DNA from 4 places in the Thermanaeromonas sp. C210 genome. Region 3 is predicted to be linked to each of the others. Evidence: riboswitches for the same ligand, from Rfam matches in the RefSeq annotation. Region 3 holds a riboswitch; each other region holds the start of a gene.
The links. Region 3 has a riboswitch for cyclic di-GMP ahead of TAMC210_RS09605 (methyl-accepting chemotaxis protein). Riboswitches for the same ligand answer to the same signal wherever they lie in the genome.

Region 1: linked by a shared signal. The riboswitch ahead of TAMC210_RS12615 (methyl-accepting chemotaxis protein) and the one ahead of TAMC210_RS09605 (methyl-accepting chemotaxis protein) in region 3 are both predicted to bind cyclic di-GMP.
Region 2: linked by a shared signal. The riboswitch ahead of TAMC210_RS08155 (type II secretion system F family protein) and the one ahead of TAMC210_RS09605 (methyl-accepting chemotaxis protein) in region 3 are both predicted to bind cyclic di-GMP.
Region 4: linked by a shared signal. The riboswitch ahead of TAMC210_RS06445 (helix-turn-helix domain-containing protein) and the one ahead of TAMC210_RS09605 (methyl-accepting chemotaxis protein) in region 3 are both predicted to bind cyclic di-GMP.

What each region holds. Positions count from the first base shown of each region.
Region 1 is NZ_BLWF01000004.1:458,314-462,594, reverse strand. It holds gene TAMC210_RS12625 (S1C family serine protease) at 1-175, shown strand, start outside; gene TAMC210_RS12620 (M1 family metallopeptidase) at 462-2,054, shown strand; cyclic di-GMP riboswitch class I at 2,096-2,187, shown strand; gene TAMC210_RS12615 (methyl-accepting chemotaxis protein) at 2,284-4,059, shown strand; gene TAMC210_RS12610 (chemotaxis protein CheW) at 4,241-4,281, shown strand, end outside.
Region 2 is NZ_BLWF01000003.1:147,108-151,388, forward strand. It holds gene TAMC210_RS08145 (GspE/PulE family protein) at 1-698, shown strand, start outside; gene TAMC210_RS08150 (type IV pilus twitching motility protein PilT) at 706-1,719, shown strand; cyclic di-GMP riboswitch class I at 1,766-1,852, shown strand; gene TAMC210_RS08155 (type II secretion system F family protein) at 1,891-3,096, shown strand; gene TAMC210_RS08160 (prepilin-type N-terminal cleavage/methylation domain-containing protein) at 3,188-3,682, shown strand; gene TAMC210_RS08165 (prepilin peptidase) at 3,737-4,281, shown strand, end outside.
Region 3 is NZ_BLWF01000003.1:440,194-444,474, reverse strand. It holds gene TAMC210_RS09610 (sensor domain-containing diguanylate cyclase) at 1-465, opposite strand, end outside; gene TAMC210_RS09605 (methyl-accepting chemotaxis protein) at 586-2,634, opposite strand; cyclic di-GMP riboswitch class I at 2,819-2,904, opposite strand; gene TAMC210_RS09600 (transposase) at 3,296-4,281, shown strand, end outside.
Region 4 is NZ_BLWF01000002.1:474,878-479,158, forward strand. It holds gene modA (molybdate ABC transporter substrate-binding protein) at 1-824, opposite strand, end outside; molybdenum cofactor riboswitch at 893-1,050, opposite strand; gene TAMC210_RS06440 (hypothetical protein) at 1,197-1,481, opposite strand; cyclic di-GMP riboswitch class I at 1,779-1,868, shown strand; gene TAMC210_RS06445 (helix-turn-helix domain-containing protein) at 1,937-2,200, shown strand; gene TAMC210_RS06450 (sigma-70 family RNA polymerase sigma factor) at 2,339-2,734, shown strand; gene TAMC210_RS06455 (DMT family transporter) at 3,027-3,458, opposite strand; gene TAMC210_RS06460 (L,D-transpeptidase family protein) at 3,585-4,281, shown strand, end outside.

The sequences.
Region 1 (4,281 bases), on a different contig from region 3:
CCGTACGGGCGACGTCATCCTCCAGGTGGACGGTCAGGCCGTCAATTCGGCCACCGAGCTGGTCAAACTGATTCAGCAGAAACAGATAGGGCAGACCATCCAGCTGGTGATCTTTCGCCGGGGCGGCCGGGTAAACGTAACGGTGACCCTGGCCGAAAAACCGTCGACCTGGTAAGCAACCGGTGGGGGAGTAGTGGGGGCCCTTCCTGTGGGGCCCCTCCTGTTCCCACCAGCGCGCCTTATCAGCTCTCACCTAGGCCGACCGCCCCGGTTTATCCCCGCCGTCGGGCACGGCCCTTCACGTAGCCAACATGAACCCGCCTATAAGGGCCTTCCGGCCCCATTTATGGTGTACCCCCGTAAACTGGGAAGGAACCTCCTCGCCCGGAACAGGAAAAAAGCAGGAAAGGGCTCCAGTTTTGTCGAATTAACCCGGAGTTCGCCTCAAAGGGAGAAGTTGCATGGAAAGGAAAAAGCTCCTTCTTCTGGTGTTGCCGGGGCTCTTTCTGGCCTTTTGGTCCTGCGGACTCCAAAGCGTCCTCCATTCCTCCCCCCGGGAAGTGGGTCCGAACCTGGTCGGCTACGACCGGGTGGTGCTGGACCCGCCCCCCGTGAAAATGGGCGGAGAAATCCTTATCCCGGCCCGCTATCTTTCCCCCGCCGGACGGGGGTACGCTGCGTCTCCTGCCGGGCAGTATCTCCCCTTAGATGCCGCCCTGGATGCCTGGGGTCTGGCGTTTTCAGGTGTTGATCCCCGGGAAGTGAAGCTCCCCGTTCCGGACGGGGGCTGGTCGGGCCGGTTCCGTTATCGCTTTCACCCCGTATATAACATCCAGGCCAGGCTAGACCTCGCCGGAGAGCTCCTGCAGGGCAAGCTCTTGCTGGCCTACCAAAACCCCTATTTTTACCCCTTAACCGAGCTCCAATTCAATCTCCCGGCCAATGGCATGGCCGAGGCGGCAAATTCCCTGACCGTTCACCGCGTTAAAATAAATCAAATAGAAGCCGCCTTTATGGTTCAAGGCACCAGGCTGGAGGTGCCCTTGAACCGGCCCCTCTTTTCTAGGCAAACCTTGGTAGTAGAAATAGATTTCTCCACCCATATACCGGATAGAGCGGCCCGGCTGGGAGTCTTTGACGGGGTTACCATGGTTTCCGGCTGGTATCCCCTTTTAGCGCCGCGGCAGGAGGGAGCCTGGCAGGGGATGGCAGAAGGGGCGAGCTTTGGCGAACCTTATTTTGCCGACGCAGCCTACTACCAGGTGGATCTCCGGGTGCCTTCCCACCTGGTAGTGGTGGCCAGCGGCCGGGTTACGGGCCGCACAGAAGGTGGTGGCTGGACCGGCTGGTCCTTCAGCAGTGAACATCCCATCCGGGAGTTCGCCTTTGCCGCAGGCGCCGGGTGGCAATTCGCTGGCCGCCGGGTGGGGCCGGTGGAGCTGGTGGTGGCCACCCGCAGTCGGCCGTCCCCCGAGATACTGGATACGGCGGTTCAGGCTTTAAAGTATTTTCAAGAGTACTGGGGCACCTATCCCTATTCCTATCTTCACCTGGTAGAGGTTCCCCTGGAGGGGCTTTCGGGAATGGAGTATCCCGGTCTGATCTTCCTGAGCACCTTAAAGGGGTACAGCCCGCCGGTGGTCGTCCATGAGGTGGCCCATCAGTGGTGGTATAACCTGGTGGGGAACGACAGTATCCGGGCGGCCTGGATCGACGAAGGGCTGGCGGAATACAGCACCTTGCTCTACTACAGCTTCGCGGACCCCGACTACTACCGGATGTGCAAGGAGGAGATCGCTTCCGTGGCGGGGAGGGAACTTGAGCTCGCGGACTTACCTTTGACCGCCTATGCATCGGAAGAAGATTACCGCCGCATTGTCTACCGCCAGGGGGTTCTTTACTGGCTGCGCTGGGAGGAAAGCATGGGCCGGCAAGCCCTGGGTGATGCCCTGCGGTACGTCCAGGAGTATTATCGCTTCGAAAGAGTAGGGGTGGAGGCGTTACAGCGGATACTCGAGTTTTACCGGGATCCCCAGAAACATCTTGCCTATTGAGGCCCGATTCAAGTATAATTAAGGCGAAATTGACAGAATTTCCCCGAAAAAGGCAAACCGGCCGAAAGGCCGGGGCGCAAAGCTACAGGGTCTAAGGCCGTCTTTGTGGCGGCTATGACAGCCAGCTGCCGTGGGTGGACCGGGGCTACCCGCAGTGTTTCGTAGCCCCTTTTTATTATAAATTAAATTAAATGAAGTAGTTCATAAGGTTTAAGGAGGTAAAAGGGAAGTGGCAAGGTTGTCGTTGCGTCGTCGCCGAGCGGGGCAGGACAAGGGGGAGGTGAAGGGCAAGGAGGCAAAAAGAAGTTTTTTCCTGGCCCGGCTAAAGCTGCGTACCAAATTAATGGGCGGCTTCCTTCTGGTCATTGCCGTCTTCGTGGCCGTCGTTATCATTGTTAACTTCAATCTCCAGCGCATTTCCCAGGTGGCCGAGGAAGTCGTCAAGCTTCAGGAGCAACATGAGTTATTTACCGAAATGTCCAATGCCATATGGGATAGTTACCGGCGGACTACCGACTACATTATCAACGGTTCCCAGACCCATGTTTTGAGTTTCCAGGACTCCATGGAGCGGTTTGACGAGGCCAAGGGCCAGCTGGACCAGATGGAACTGGACGACCAGGCCCGAGGGTTTTTGGGCGCCATGGCCATGGCCGCCAAGAGTTTTAGAGATAGTTTTGAAGGAACCATCCTCAAAACCAGCCGCGAAGATCGGATGCAGGCTCTCCCTATCTTGAGTTTTCAGATGGGGGCTGCGGTGGACAATGTCAACAACGTCGGGAGCCATTTAAAGCAGGAAATGGCCGTCCGGCGGGATGAGGCCCAGAATCAGTTACATACCGCCATTATCTATACTAGGTCCACCCTCCTGACGGGCCTCATACTGGCCTTCCTCATGGGTATGGCGGTGGCGTTCCTTTTCACCCGCCTTATCGGCCGTCCTATAGCTCAAATTGCAGCCTACGCCGACCGGGTAGCGGACGGGGATCTTACCGTGGCCGCCTTAGCCGTTAAATCCGACGACGAGCTGGGGCAGCTGGCACGGGCCTTTAACGCCATGGTGGCCAAACTGCGAGAGCTCATCGGCCAGGCCAGGGCTATGTCCACCGAAGTGGCCCGCTCCAGCCAGGACCTGGCCCAGATGTCCCAGGAGCTGGGGGAAGCGGCCCGGCAGGTGGCGGTTACCGCCCAGGAAATGGCGCGGGGTGCCGAGCACCAGGCACAGCAGGTGAGCGAGACGGCCACGGCCATCGAGGGCCAGGCTAGCAGGGTGGAAAGCGTCCACAACCAGGCTGAGGAAATGGCCACCTTTTCCGGGCTGGTGGTGGAGAAGACCGGGGAGGGGGCCCGCACGGTAGAAGAGGCCAACCGCCAGATGGAAGCCATTGCCCGGCGGATGGAAGGCCTGTCCCGTACCGTGGAGGAGTTGGGGCGGCGCTCTTCCGAGATAGGCCAGATTGTAGGCGTCATCTCCGGCATAGCCGAGCAGACCAACCTCCTGGCCCTCAATGCGGCCATTGAGGCAGCGAGGGCCGGCGAGCAGGGGCGCGGGTTTGCCGTGGTAGCCGAGGAGGTGCGGAAGCTGGCCGAACAGTCGGCCAAGGCCAGTGAACAGATAGTTGGGCTCGTGAACGAGATCCAGAAGGAAATGGGCAGGGTTGTCCGCGAGATGCAGGAAGGGGTCCAGGACGTAGCCAGAGGAACAGAGGTAATGGGGCGGTGTGGCCGGGCCTTCAGCGCCATCGAGGAAGCCATCGGCCAGCTTACCGACAAGATTCGGGATGTAACCCGGAAGGCCGAGGAAATGGCGGAGGGAGCCCGTAGAATCAAAGAGGCGGCCGAAAGCCTGGCCGCGGGTACGGAAGAGGCGGCGGCGGGTACCCAGGAGGTTTCGGCCGCTGCCGCCCAGCAGACCGCCGGGGTGGAAAAGATCGGCCAGGCTGCCGCCAACCTCGCCCAGGCGGCAGGCGCCCTGGAGGCAGCGGTAGGGCAGTTCAAATTATAACTTTTTCGCCGCGTCGGCAGGATTTTAGCCTGGGCATGGGAAATACATTACATGCTGCTCGAAGTGCCGGGAGTTCTGAAGGATAGTTTAAAATGCCGGGAGGCCGGTCTGCCCGGGGGCGGCCGGCACCACGCTCTGGGGAGAGCCCTGGAAGCATTGAATTTCTAAAGGGGGTGCGCCGGTGGAACAGTTGGTAGTTTTCCAGCTTGCCGGAGAAACCTA
Region 2 (4,281 bases), 290 kb from region 3:
TTTACGCCACCCTCAACGCCCTGAGTTCCCCGGAAAAGAACATAATCACCATCGAGGATCCGGTGGAATATCTGCTGCCGGGTATAAATCAGGTGAGGGTCAACCCCAAGGCCGGCCTGGATTTTGCCTCCGGCCTCCGGGCCATCCTGCGCCAGGATCCCGATATTATAATGGTCGGGGAGATCCGGGACCGGGAAACGGCGGACATATCTGTGCGGGCGGCCACCACCGGCCACCTGGTTCTGAGCACCCTGCACACCAACGACGCCGCCGGGGCCGTGACTCGCCTGCTGGACATGGGAGTAGAGCCCTTTCTCGTGAATTCTTCCCTCATAGGAGTCGTGGCCCAGCGCCTGGTACGCCTGATATGTCGTAATTGTCGTGAAACCTACCATCCCGCCCCCGAGGATCCGGCCCGCGCCTTTGCCCGGGACAAAAAGGGACTGGTGTTCTACAGGGGCCGCGGGTGCCCCCAATGCAATTACACGGGCTACCAGGGGAGAACGGCCCTCCACGAAGTCCTGGTCATGACGGAGGACCTCCGGGCCCTGGTGGCCGCAAAGGCTCCCTCCCACGAGATAAAAAAGGCGGCCGTAGCCGCGGGGATGGTGACCCTGCGGGAGGACGGCCTGGAGAAGGCCGGCCAGGGGCTTACAACCGTGGAGGAAGTAATGCGGGTGACTTTGGGAGGTTTATGATACGGCCATGCAAATACATATAAACGATGTTCTGGCTTCCGCAGCAGAGGTTGGCGCATCCGACGTACACCTCACGGTGGGGCTGCCGCCGGTGTTCAGGCGGCACGGGAAATTGGAAGTCCAGGAGGCCTGGCCGCCCCTGACGTCCGCGGTAATGGAGGCCGTGGTCCGGCAGATCCTGGGTTCCCGCTGGGAGGAATTCGTCCAACGGAAGGAACTCGACCTGGCTTACTCGGTTCCGGGACTGGGACGGTTCCGGGTGAATATTTTTTATCAGAGGGGCAGCGTAGGGGCGGCCATCCGTTTGGTGGCTGCGGCCATACGCTCCCTGGACGAACTGGGCCTTCCCCCGGTTGTGGGAGAACTCGTAGACCAACCCCACGGTTTAATCTTGGTCACCGGCCCTACGGGTAGCGGTAAAAGCACTACCCTGGCGGCCATGATCGACCGCATCAACGAGCGCCGGGCCTGCCATATAATCACCCTGGAGGATCCCATTGAGTACCTTCATCACCACAAGAAGAGCATTGTCAACCAGCGGGAAATAGGCTTCGACTCCCCCTCCTTCGCCAGCGCCCTGCGGGCAGCCTTAAGGCAGGATCCCGACGTGATCCTGGTCGGGGAGATGCGGGACCTGGAAACCATAGCCACGGCCATCACCGCCGCCGAAACCGGGCATTTGGTCCTGGCTACCTTGCACACGGGAAGGGCGGTGCAAAGTATAGACCGTATTATCGATGTGTTTCCTCCCCATCAACAGCCCCAGGTGCGCATCCAGCTGGCGGATGTCCTGGTGGGTGTGGTGACCCAGCAGCTCCTGCCGCGGGCCGACGGCCGGGGCAGGGTGGCGGCCGTGGAGATACTCATCGCCACCCCGGCCGTGCGCAACCTCATCCGGGAGGGCAAGACGCACCAGATTGTTTCCCATATGCAGACGGGGGGACGCTTCGGCATGCAGACCATGGAAATGGCCGTGAAGCAACTAGAGGCCCGGGGAATAATCGCCGGGGAAAATAGTTAGCGCGGCAGGATTCTGGAGATATTTGGCGAAATATAAACCCCTAAACCCGTTACCAGGGCAAACCCGGCGAAAGCCGGGGGCGCAAAGCTACGGGCCTAAGGGCAGGGAGGCCTAAGGTCGCCGGGCTGCCGGGAAGGTGCAGTTATTCCTGGAAGGCCGGCGCTTTTTGTTATGAGGGTAAGGTACAGGGCCAGGGATGCTGCTGGGAAACTCGTCCAAGGTTTCATAGAAGCGGACAACGAGCAGGCGGCCGGCCGCCTCCTGCGTAGCCGGGGACTTTTTATAACCGAACTGCGGCCGGTAGAGGATCAGCCGGATTACCTGCGCTCATTGCTTTGGAAGCGCGTAGGTCGCCGGGATCTCGCCCTCTTTTGCCGGCAGCTGGGAACCATGCTGGCGGCGGGCCTGCCCATTGTGAACGCCTTGAGGACCTTGAGCAGGCAGGAAGGCAATCCGCGGTTTAAAGCCAGCATAGACAGGGTGGTGGAAGATCTGGAGCAGGGGAACCCCCTCCACGCCGCCCTCGGCAAATCGCCGCAGGTATTCCCGCCGGTAATGGTATATTCGGTGGAGGCGGGCGAAGTGAGCGGCGCCCTGGATGAGATCCTGATGAGGCTGGCCGAACACTTTGAACGGGAGCACGAGGTCCAGGAAAAGATTAAGTCGGCCATGACCTATCCCCTGATAGTCCTGGTGGTATCCCTTCTGTCGATAGGTTTTATAATAACCTTTGTTTTGCCCATGTTCAGCAACATAATCGCCAATATGGGGGTCCCTTTACCGTGGCCCACCCGGGCGGTACTGGGCCTGGGCCGGTTTTTCAGGGAGTGGTGGCCCTGGATGGCCGCGGCCCTGGCCGCCGCGGGTTACGGGGCCTGGAGGTGGTCCCAACAGGAGAGGGTGAGGTATGCCCTGGATAAAATCGTACTACGATTTCCGGTCTTCGGGCATCTTAAGCACCAGGCTCTCCTTTCCCAGTTCAGTCGAACCCTGGGCACCATGCTGTCCAGCGGGGTGCCTATTCTACAGGCCCTGGAGGTGGTGGAAAGAACGGTAGGCAATCGCATACTGGCCGAGGCCATAGCCCTGGCCCAGGAGCAGGTACGGGATGGGAGGAGCATAGCCTCGCCCCTGGCGGAGAGCGGCGTCTTCCCGCCCATGGTAGTGGAGATGGTTACCGTGGGCGAGGAAACGGGTACTTTGGACGCCCTCCTGGCGAGGCTGGGAGCCTTCTACGACCGCGAAGTGGGCGAGATGGCCGCCCGGCTGTCCTCCCTCATCGAACCCCTTCTGATACTGGTCCTGGGCGGCGTGGTGGGAGTCATCGTAGTATCCGTGCTGCTCCCCGTATTCCAGGTGGTGGGGAGCGTGAGGTGAGGGGCGAGAGAAAGTATTGGTGCTGGTGACACGGGAGACGGTGGGAGAACAAAGTTGAATATGCTTCGAACGATCAGAGGGGGTGGCTATTATGAAATTGTTAAGAAGGATATTGCGGAGTGAGCGGGGGTTTACCTTAATAGAACTTGTGGTAGTAGTAGTTATAATTGGTATTTTAGCTGCAGTAGCGTTGCCCCGGTTCCTTGAACAAACGGAAAGGGCTAGAGAGAGTAGGGCTAAGGCAGACCTTGAGTCTATGAAGACGGTTCTTATAATCTGGGCTTCTGATGAGGGTAAAGGAAAGTTTCCCAGTGGAGGACAAGAACTAAAGGAGGCGTTAAGCAGTGAAGGCATTGACTGGGAGAGCATAGGTGATCCGTGGGACAACGAATATTACTATGGGGTTACTTCGGACGGGAAGCATTTCATTATTCTTAGTAAAGGGTCTGACGAGAGTAACGCCACTGATGATATATGGGTCACGGATAGTACTCCTCCGGTGTCGGCTGAGCCGGACTTGGACTTGGATTCAGATGGGAATTCCGACAACATTATCTGGGTGCCAAGCGACCCCTCTCAACAGTAATTCTTGTCGCAGTGAACTAAGAATGGTTACCCCAGGAGAAATTACCCGAGAACCATGCTTACAATACTTTTTGTTGCTATGGCAGGCCTACTCATCGGCAGCTTCCTCAACGTGGTGATATACCGCCTGCCGCGGGGGGAAACTGTAGTTTTCGGGCGCTCGTACTGCCCCGGGTGCAGGAGGGTGCTGGCCTGGTACGACCTGATACCCCTTGTAAGCTACATAATTCTACGGGGTCGCTGCCGGTATTGCGGGGGGCGAATTTCCCCGCGATATCCCCTGGTGGAGTTAACGACGGGCGCGGTTTTTGCCGCGCTCTTTTACCGCCTGGGGCCGGGCTGGGTGCTGGTTAAGTACCTGTTCCTGGCCTGCTTCCTCATAGCCGCCTCCTTTATCGACCTGGAACATTATTTAATACCCGACCGGCTGATTTTTGCCGGACTGCTTGTCGGAGGAGGATTTTTACTGTCGAATAGGGAAATTACTATTGGTTCCGGCTTCCTGGGGGCCCTTTCGGCGGCCGGCCTCCTGTGGTTACTGGCCCTGGCCAGCAGGGGTAATGTGGGCGGCGGGGATATCAAGCTCGCCGCGGTGGTGGG
Region 3 (4,281 bases):
AAAAGTAGTGAGGCCCGAACCCTCTACGTAACAGATGGGGAAAACCTTCCACCAGAATATGGCCAGCAGCACGAGGCCGAAAAAGGCCCCATAGGTCCACCACAGGAGGGTTCGGGCTCTAATCGTATGGACGAAGGGGGCTGTAAGGAGGGTAACGGCTTCCAGCCACCTGGCACTTATCCATAGCTGGGTGGCCGGGTTGGCCCCGGTTTGGGCGAAGATCCCCATGCCCCGGTAGGCGATGGTGTGGGTGATGTCAAGAAGCCCCACAAAGGCGTAACCCACGCCGATAGCGCTGGGAAAAGAGTCGTGTTCTCGGTCCCTGACCAGCCAAGAAATGGCAAAGATCAGGAAAGCTACCACCACGCTAAATATTTCCACCAGGGCGTGGTAGAGGAGGTAGTTGGCCCGCGCTATCAGATAAAGGACGCCGAACGTGAGGATCGCCGCAGCCGGCCGGACCAATTTACTCGTCCCTTGGAAGCACGAAATACCTATTCCCCCCTGACGCGCGGCAAATTGAACTAACTCCGCGCAGGCGCCCCCCTGGTTTGACCTCCCCGCTCCGCGGGAATTCCGAGCCCTTTAGACCTGGAAACGCTCCACCTGCCCTTCCAGCCGCCTGGCCACCTCTAAGACCTGCTGGGCATTGGAGGCTATTTCCTGGGTAGAGGCCGAAAGCTCTTCTGCCGACGCAGATATCTCTTCAGCAGACGCCGATGTTTCTTCAGCCACGGCGCTTATGCTCTGGACCCGCTCCAGCGCCACATCCTTGGCCTGTACTGTAGCCTCCACTTCCCTATAGGTTGCTTCTACCAAAGGCCCTATGGCCGTTACCGCCGCCAGTATATCGTCAAAGGCCTTGATGGTGTTCTCTACGTTATTCAGCTGGCTGGCCACCTCGGAGGTTACCTTTTCGGAGGTGGAGACCACTTCGCCGGTGCGTAAAGTTATGCTGCCCAGGAGCTCCCTTATCTTGTCCGAAGAGGCCCGGGATTGCTCGGCCAGCTTGCGCACTTCCTCGGCCACCACGGCAAAGCCCCGGCCAGCTTCTCCTGCCCTGGCCGCCTCAATGGCCGCGTTCAAGGCCAGTAGATTGGTCTGTTCGGCTATTCCGTTGATTACTTCTAAAATCTCCTCCACCTGGCCGACGGAGTCCCGGAGAACCTCCAGCTTTTCGACGACCACCTTGAAGGCTTCCCGCACTCCCTCGATGGAACCTACGAGGTTATCCAGCTCCTTTTTGCCGGCGCCGGCCCGCGCCGAGGTGTCCTCGCTGTTGGCCTTAACCCGCCCGAGCGCCGTCCTAACCCTTTCCAGGTTGGTAGTTATGTTCTCCATAAGGCCCAATATCTCCTGGAGATGCCCGGCCTGTTCCCCGGCTCCGGCGGCCACCTGCTGAATGGCCTTGGCAACTTCGTCCGAGGATGACGCCATCTCTTCTGAGGCAGCGCTTAAGGAGGCAGAATTGCCGGACAGGGTCTGGGCCTCCGTTTTGAGGTCCCTAATCAAATTGACCAAATTACTCTGCATGCCGGCGAGGGCATTGGCAATCTGCCCGACCTCATCTTTTCTCTTCAAGTGTCGACTTGCCTTGTCTTTTTCACCAAATCTAAAGTCGTATTCCGCAAACTTCGTGACCACTTGCGCCAAATCCGCGATAGGAGTGGAAATGCTTCTGGCCATCACATAGGTCAGTACCACAGCAAGGACGGTAACCAAAAGGGATACGAGTAGTACCGACTGTCGCAGGCTGGCCGCCCGCTCCAGCACCTCATCCCTGGGCGCAGTGACTGCTATGGACCAGCCGGCGGTCTTGAGGGGTGCGTAGGCGATGATCATCTCCTGACCCTGTAGGGTATAAGTGGACACTCCTTCTTCGCCTTGCACCATCTTGGCTACCACATCCGCCAGAGAGGCCAGGGAGGCATCAGACTGGGCTTCTTCTAGGATATTCTCCTGGTCCAGGGCCTTCTGGGTATCCTTGTGGGCTATGATCTTCCCCGTGCTGTCTACGGCAAAGGCGTACCCCGTACGGCCGTAGGTGACGCTTCCCACCAGTTCGCTAAATTTGGCCCCATCTACTATACCGGCCACAGCGCCCACTATTTCGCCTGTAGCATAATGGCGGATGGGAGCGGCATAGCCGAAAATCACCGTCTGATCAACCTTGCTCACCATGCTGGTGGAAACATTGGTGTTACCCTCCATGGCCCGGCGGAAGTACTCCCTGTCGGCGAGGTTAGCTGTGCTGCCGTTCTGGTAAACTGCGTTACCATCCCTGTCCAAGACGGCCAAACGCTTAAAGCCAAGGGAACCCGCCTTCTCTAATTCCTCATTCAGCAACTGAACCTTCTCTGCAAGGGTAGCTTCCCGATCGCCCGACCTGCCGCGGATTACATTCTTATTGGCCAGACTTTCCACTACATACAACCGAGCCTGGATGCGGCTATCCTGGGTTTCGGCAACCTGGCGCGCCACCTTCAGCATGGCCTCCCTTGCCTCCGCCTCCAGGGCGGCGGCTGCCCGGGTCTCACTTACCCACGACAATACCAGACACCCAATGGCGACGATTAACCCGAACACTAGAGTCATCTTGAGTAATAAACTTCCCCTGACACTGAGATTGCTCATCCTTTAGCCCTGCAACCCTTCACACCGGATTCCGGCCTTCGGGGCAGGCCTCCCCTCCTTTCATGTGCTCAAGAGTATCTGTACTAAAACAAAACATCACCCCACCCGGCCAAACAAAAGGCCCCCCTCCTGGGGCGGCCCTAGAGCTGTACCATACGATATATTGCAACTAACCCTGTCGTCTCCCGGCAGCCCGGCTGCCCTAGCCCATAAGGCCTTAGGCCCGCAGCTTTGCGCCCCCGCCTTTCGACGGCTTTGCCCTTAGCGGGATCCTGTTTCCCCTATTCACCTTGACGAGCGGCGTACGCCTTCCCCTCGGGGCCGCCATACGGCTCCTGCCCCCTTTGTGCCATAATTCGACATCTGCTGCCAGAATCCTCCTCTAGGGTGGAAAAATCATACAGAGTAAAGGCAATTATTATACCCACGTTTTGCCCCCCCCGCCAGGACTGAGCCATTTGCGCTGACGCGGAAATAAGAAAGGTGAAGGTATGAAGGGATTGGGGAAAAAATTTTACCCCGGGAAAGGCATGAATTTGGTTGGGGTTGAGGGGGATTGGGTTTAAGGAATTAAAAAATTGACCCCAAAAAAGAGGATGACCCTCCTTCAGAGCGAATCTGTTAAGTAAGACCAAACCAACCAAACAAAGGAGGGTCATCCATGGCTATTATACCACAACAGAGGCTTTTTGGGTGGAGGGAAATCGAAAATTTAGGGGAGCTCGAACGACTTAGGCTAGTACTTGAATACATGCCGGACGAAGAATTGATGGTGGAACTGGAGAAGGAACGGGCGAATGGGCGGGATGACTATCCCATAAGGGCCGTATGGAACTCTGTACTGGCAGGGATAGTATACCAACATCCTTCGATAGAAAGTTTAAGGCGGGAACTTTGGCGTAATGCCCAATTACGAGAGCTATGCGGATTTGACCTAACGAAGGGAGAAAAAGCCGTACCGCCGTCATGGGTATACAGCCGGTTTTTGGGGAAACTGCTTAAGAAAGAAGAGAAGGTCGAAGAAATATTTTACCGGCTGGTAGAGGAGCTAAGGGAGGAACTACCGGGTTTTGGAGAAGTAGCGGCCATAGACGGCAAAGCCTTGGCGAGCTTAAGTCGTGGGAGGAAGAAGGAAAAAGTGGGGGAGCTTAGACCTGACGGTCGGCGGGAACAAGATGCAGACTGGGGGTGTAAGGTTTACCGGGGTAAGAGGGAAGACGGCAGCCAGTGGGAAAAAGTAGTGAAATGGTTTGGATTTCGGCTGCACCTAATAGTAGATGCCCTATACGAACTGCCTCTAGGGTTTAAAGTTACCAAGGCGTCGGCGAGCGAAGTAAAAGAGGCGCCCAAGCTTCTGGAGAGGGTAAAAGAGAAGGCACCGGGGACCTTTGAAAGGATTAAATATCTTACAGCAGACAAGGCCTACGACTCCACAGAACTAATCATCGAGCTATGGGAAGAGTATCAAATAAAGCCGGTCATAGACATAAGGAACCAATGGAAAGACGGGGAAGAAACTAAACTAATAGCGGGGCAGGAGAGCGTAGTATACGACTATAAGGGGAAAGTATACTGTTACTGTCCGGAGACGGGGATAAAGAGGGAGATGGCCTATGGAGGATTTGAGAAGGACCGGGAAACATTAAA
Region 4 (4,281 bases), on a different contig from region 3:
GCTTCCTCCTCGGTGGTCAGGTAGCCCCATTTTTTAAAGACAGCCTTGCCTTCTTCAGAAGTAAGATAATCGATGAACTGCTGGGCCAAATCCCTCTGGGTGGAATAGCTGGAAACGGCCACCGGGATGTAGCCGATCCTGGACACCTTCTCCGGGGGCAGGTAGATGGTTTCGATTTTATCCGGATTCCAGGAAGCAAATACTTCCCAGCCCAGCACGGCGTCCACCTGTCCCAGGGCCACCAGGTTGGCCACCTTTTCGCAGCTTTCCACATAAGTAACGATGTTTTCCTTCACTTCGGAATCCAAGCCGGCCTTTTCCAAAATCTCCGCTCCGTAAAGGCCCACACAGACCGTGTCCGGCCGGGCCATACCTACCTTTACGCCGGGTTTGGCCAGATCTTCTAGGCCCTGAATGCCTTGGGGATTGCCTTTAGGAACGTTGATAGCGGGGACCAGGTAGACCACGATCCTCTCGGTTTCCGGCAGCACTACCCCTTCCTTTTTGGCCAGCTCCATGAAATCCGAGGAACCCGGCAGGTAAATATCCCCCTGCTTGCTCAATTTCATCTGGCTCAGGACCGCGCCCGACCCGCCGAAGGTGAGAGTCACCCTGGTGCCCGTCCTGGCTTCGAACCTGGCCGCGATCTCTTCCAGGGGAGGCTTGCTGGCCGACCCGGCAAACACCCTGATCTCCCGGGCGGTAGCCACCCCTTCCCCTCCCCTTTCCGGGCGGCCGGCGCAGCCGCCCAGCAGGGCGCTCGCCATTGCCATGGCCATTACCACCGCCGCCAGCATCCATAAGAAGTGCCGCCTGCCGCTCAAGGTTATCCTCCCCCTCAATCTTCCTAAAAGATAACCCCGGCTCGCAAAGGATGCCGGGGTCTGTTCCGCGTGGTCCAAACCTTTCTCCTTTCCGAGCAAGGGGAGGCATGCCCGTTTCCCGGCATACCCCGTGGGCTATATTTTAGCCCAGGCCGGCTGGCCATAGATCTGACCCTTGCTTAAGGGCTCGTCCTTAGGCTCAACCGGCTCGGAGAAAGATATCAAATTTTGTCGGCTACTTCCACGTTCTTATCATACCCTATCGTATCCAGCCCGTCAAGGATGCCCGGTGGTGCGCCCCTAAACTCGTATTTGCAGGTCGCATACCCGGGTACCCGCGTTTTTGCCGGCTCTTGACACGGGACACGGGCTTCATGTCCGGGTGCCTATTTTCGAACCGAACATCTGTCGGCTTCCGGTGGCGGAAACGGCGACTAACAGGCCGTTTAACAAATATAGCGGGATATCTCTGAACGAGAAATTACCTGTAGCCAGGTTCGTTATTATAATAAGTGTTAAGGCGACGGTTAGAATTAGGCCGCGCATCGACCATCCCTTTAACCTTCCAATATTCTTGAGAAACTCCACCACCAATAAAGTAGCCATAGCGGCTCCGGATAAGGTAGCGAGATCGGCGTAGGTAAATAAGCCCTCCATGGCTTTCCCCCCTTCCATGTAAACTGAGCCGGCCTCGGGCTCTCGAGTGAAATTCCTAAGGCTCGGTACCTTCTACTCCCTAAAGAGGGAAGAACTGCCCCTTTTAATAACCCAGTCGTCCGGAGGCCCTTCCTTCCAAACCCGAAACCGGGACGCCAGCCTGTCCCCAATTGATCGACGCACCAGTATGCTTATTATTCCAGATCAGTAACCAATTGCCATATCCTGACTTCTAGTATATAATGGATGCGTAACTACAGAAGAAGGATATATTTGCTCCCCACAACCTAATAGTTCGAGTGCCAAAGGCAAACTTACCGAAAGGTGAGGACGCAAAGCCATAGGGTCTAAAGTACCAACTGGTACTATGACAGCCTGGCTGCCACTTGAAGCCCATTAAACCTGCCCTCATCTTTGGGGCAGACTTTTTTGTCTTCTGGGGAGGGCAAAACTTCATGTCGAGAAAGGTTAAACTACGGGAGTTAATTATGAAGGCCCAAGCTGGTGACCAAGAAGCCCTCGCCGAGCTGATTCAGCGCTTTAGCCCGGTAATTAAGAAATACAGCCGCCGCCTAGGTTATGATTATGAGGAAGCACGCTCTGACTTGGTAGCCTGGATAGTAGACGCCGTTCGCCGATACAAGCCCAAAACCCCGTGGGGAAGGAGCGAACTAGAGCAATACTTTTCAGAAAAGAATAATCGCGGAAAATCATCTTGACAGTTGGGTATGGGGGGTATTAACAGCCTCTTCTCCTTCTCTTTAATTATTGTAACGAGATATGTAGGTTAAAAGGAGGCGCAGAACTATGTCCCCCTAAGCCTGAATCCGGCCAAACTCGACTTTGAAGATGCTCAAGTGGCAGCCTGGCTCTTAACCGGTCTATGCCACGAGGCCACCAGGCTGGCAAGAAAGCAGAAATACTTAAGAAAGCACGAGCTGCTAATCCTTAATAAACCTGTGAATCAAGAATCCGAAGAAGAGGAAAGGGAAATGGTTGACGCCCTTGCTTCTCCTGCCGACACCCTGGCCGAAGTAGAGGACACTCTGTTCCTCGAAGAAGCCCTTTCGGTGCTTACACCCCAACAGCAGAGAGTTATTATCGCTACCGTCTTAAACGGAGCCACGGAATATGAAGTGGCCAAAAAACTAGGGATTTCCCAACCGGCAGTGCACCGGATTAAAGTACGCGCCTTGAACAGGCTTAGGAAGCATTTGGTCCCCGACGGACCCGACCAGCCAGTAGGCACTTGAGACACGCAGCTCTTCGAGAGCCAAAGGTTACAGGGTCGTAGCCCCCCAGATAAATGCAGGCACACCATAATGGCTCTGTATATTTCTCCATATCCTATGCAACTATTCTCATATTTTTGTCTCCTGGCTAATTCTTCACGCATTTTTATACATTTTGTTCTCCTGTAGCCCTCCAATCATGCGGCGCGCTACGGCGTTGGCCAAAGGCATTCCGGATAGGCTAAGCTAGCCGGAAGTTGTCGCTCAAGGCGCCATACGGCCACGGCCGTTGTAAACCAGCTCTCTGCTCGGCCTAATTCAACATCAGGCGCGCTCCGGCCGCCAATAGAACCAGGCCCAGGGCCTTCCACCAGGTAAAGGGGATTTTGTTGAGGCCGAAGAGCCCCAGGTGGTCGATGATCAGGGCCATGGTTACCTGTCCCACAATGATGGCGGTGGTGGCCAGGGCCGCTCCGGCCCGGGATATGCTGGCCATTACGCCGTAGGTGATGAGCACCCCGATAAGACCCCCGAGGAGCAAATACCAGGGGGTCTGGGTAATTTTACCTAAACTGCCGGGGCTAAGGGGCCAAAGAAGTAAAAGGGCAGTCGCTATGGTAGCCGTAAGGTGGACCACGAGGGTGGCCTGGAGGAGGCCGGTAATTTTGGCCAGGGCTGCATTTAGGGAACCTTGAACGGCCATGGCCACCCCGGCCACGAGGGCAATGATCAGGGCGAGGAACATGTTATTGCTCCTTTGCCACAAAGAATCGGCTTTGAGGCTATATAACCCTTTCTTAGTATACCCCGCCCGGCGTCAACCTTGCGCCATGGGCCACCAGGGCAGGCGGCCTTTTACGGGAAGGGCAAGTTGCGGACCATATACATGGAAAAGGGCTATCTGCGGGAAAAATATGAGTCAGGACCTTGGGGCCAAAGCCCCCAGCAGGCAGGAGTAAGTTACGAGTGGCATAATCCCATGGGAAGGAGAAGCAAGGTGCAGGTCTTACCCCTTTTCACCGCTCTTCTCTTAGCCCTTACCCTTTCTTACCCCGGGGCTGTACAGGCCCATTCCCCGTGCGGCTGTGAAGGCGAAAACCGCACCCTCATGTTGACCGACCCGCCCCTTAAGGGGCAGGATGTAGCCGAACTCCAGTATGTACTGTCCCGGATGGGCTTTTACTTTGGACCGCCCACCGGCGTCTACGACCGTATCACCCAGCGGGCGGTGATCAATCTCCAGCGGGCCCACGGCCTCCTCCCTTCCGGAGAGGTGGACACTGCAACTTACCAGGCCTTAAGTAACAGGGTCCAACCTGTAGCCCGGGAAGCCGGGGAAGGCCCCCCGCCGGGCAGCAAGATCCAGATCCTGGTGGACACCGACCAATTGTACCTTTATCTCCTGGTAGACGGCCGGGTATTCCGCCAGTATCCCGTGGCCATAGGCAAGTATACTTCGCCCTCGCCGGTGGGGGAGTGGAAGATTGTGGATAAGTCTTACGAGAGCGGGGGTCCCTTCGGCACCCGCTGGATGGGCCTTAACGTGCCGTGGGGGAACTACGGCATCC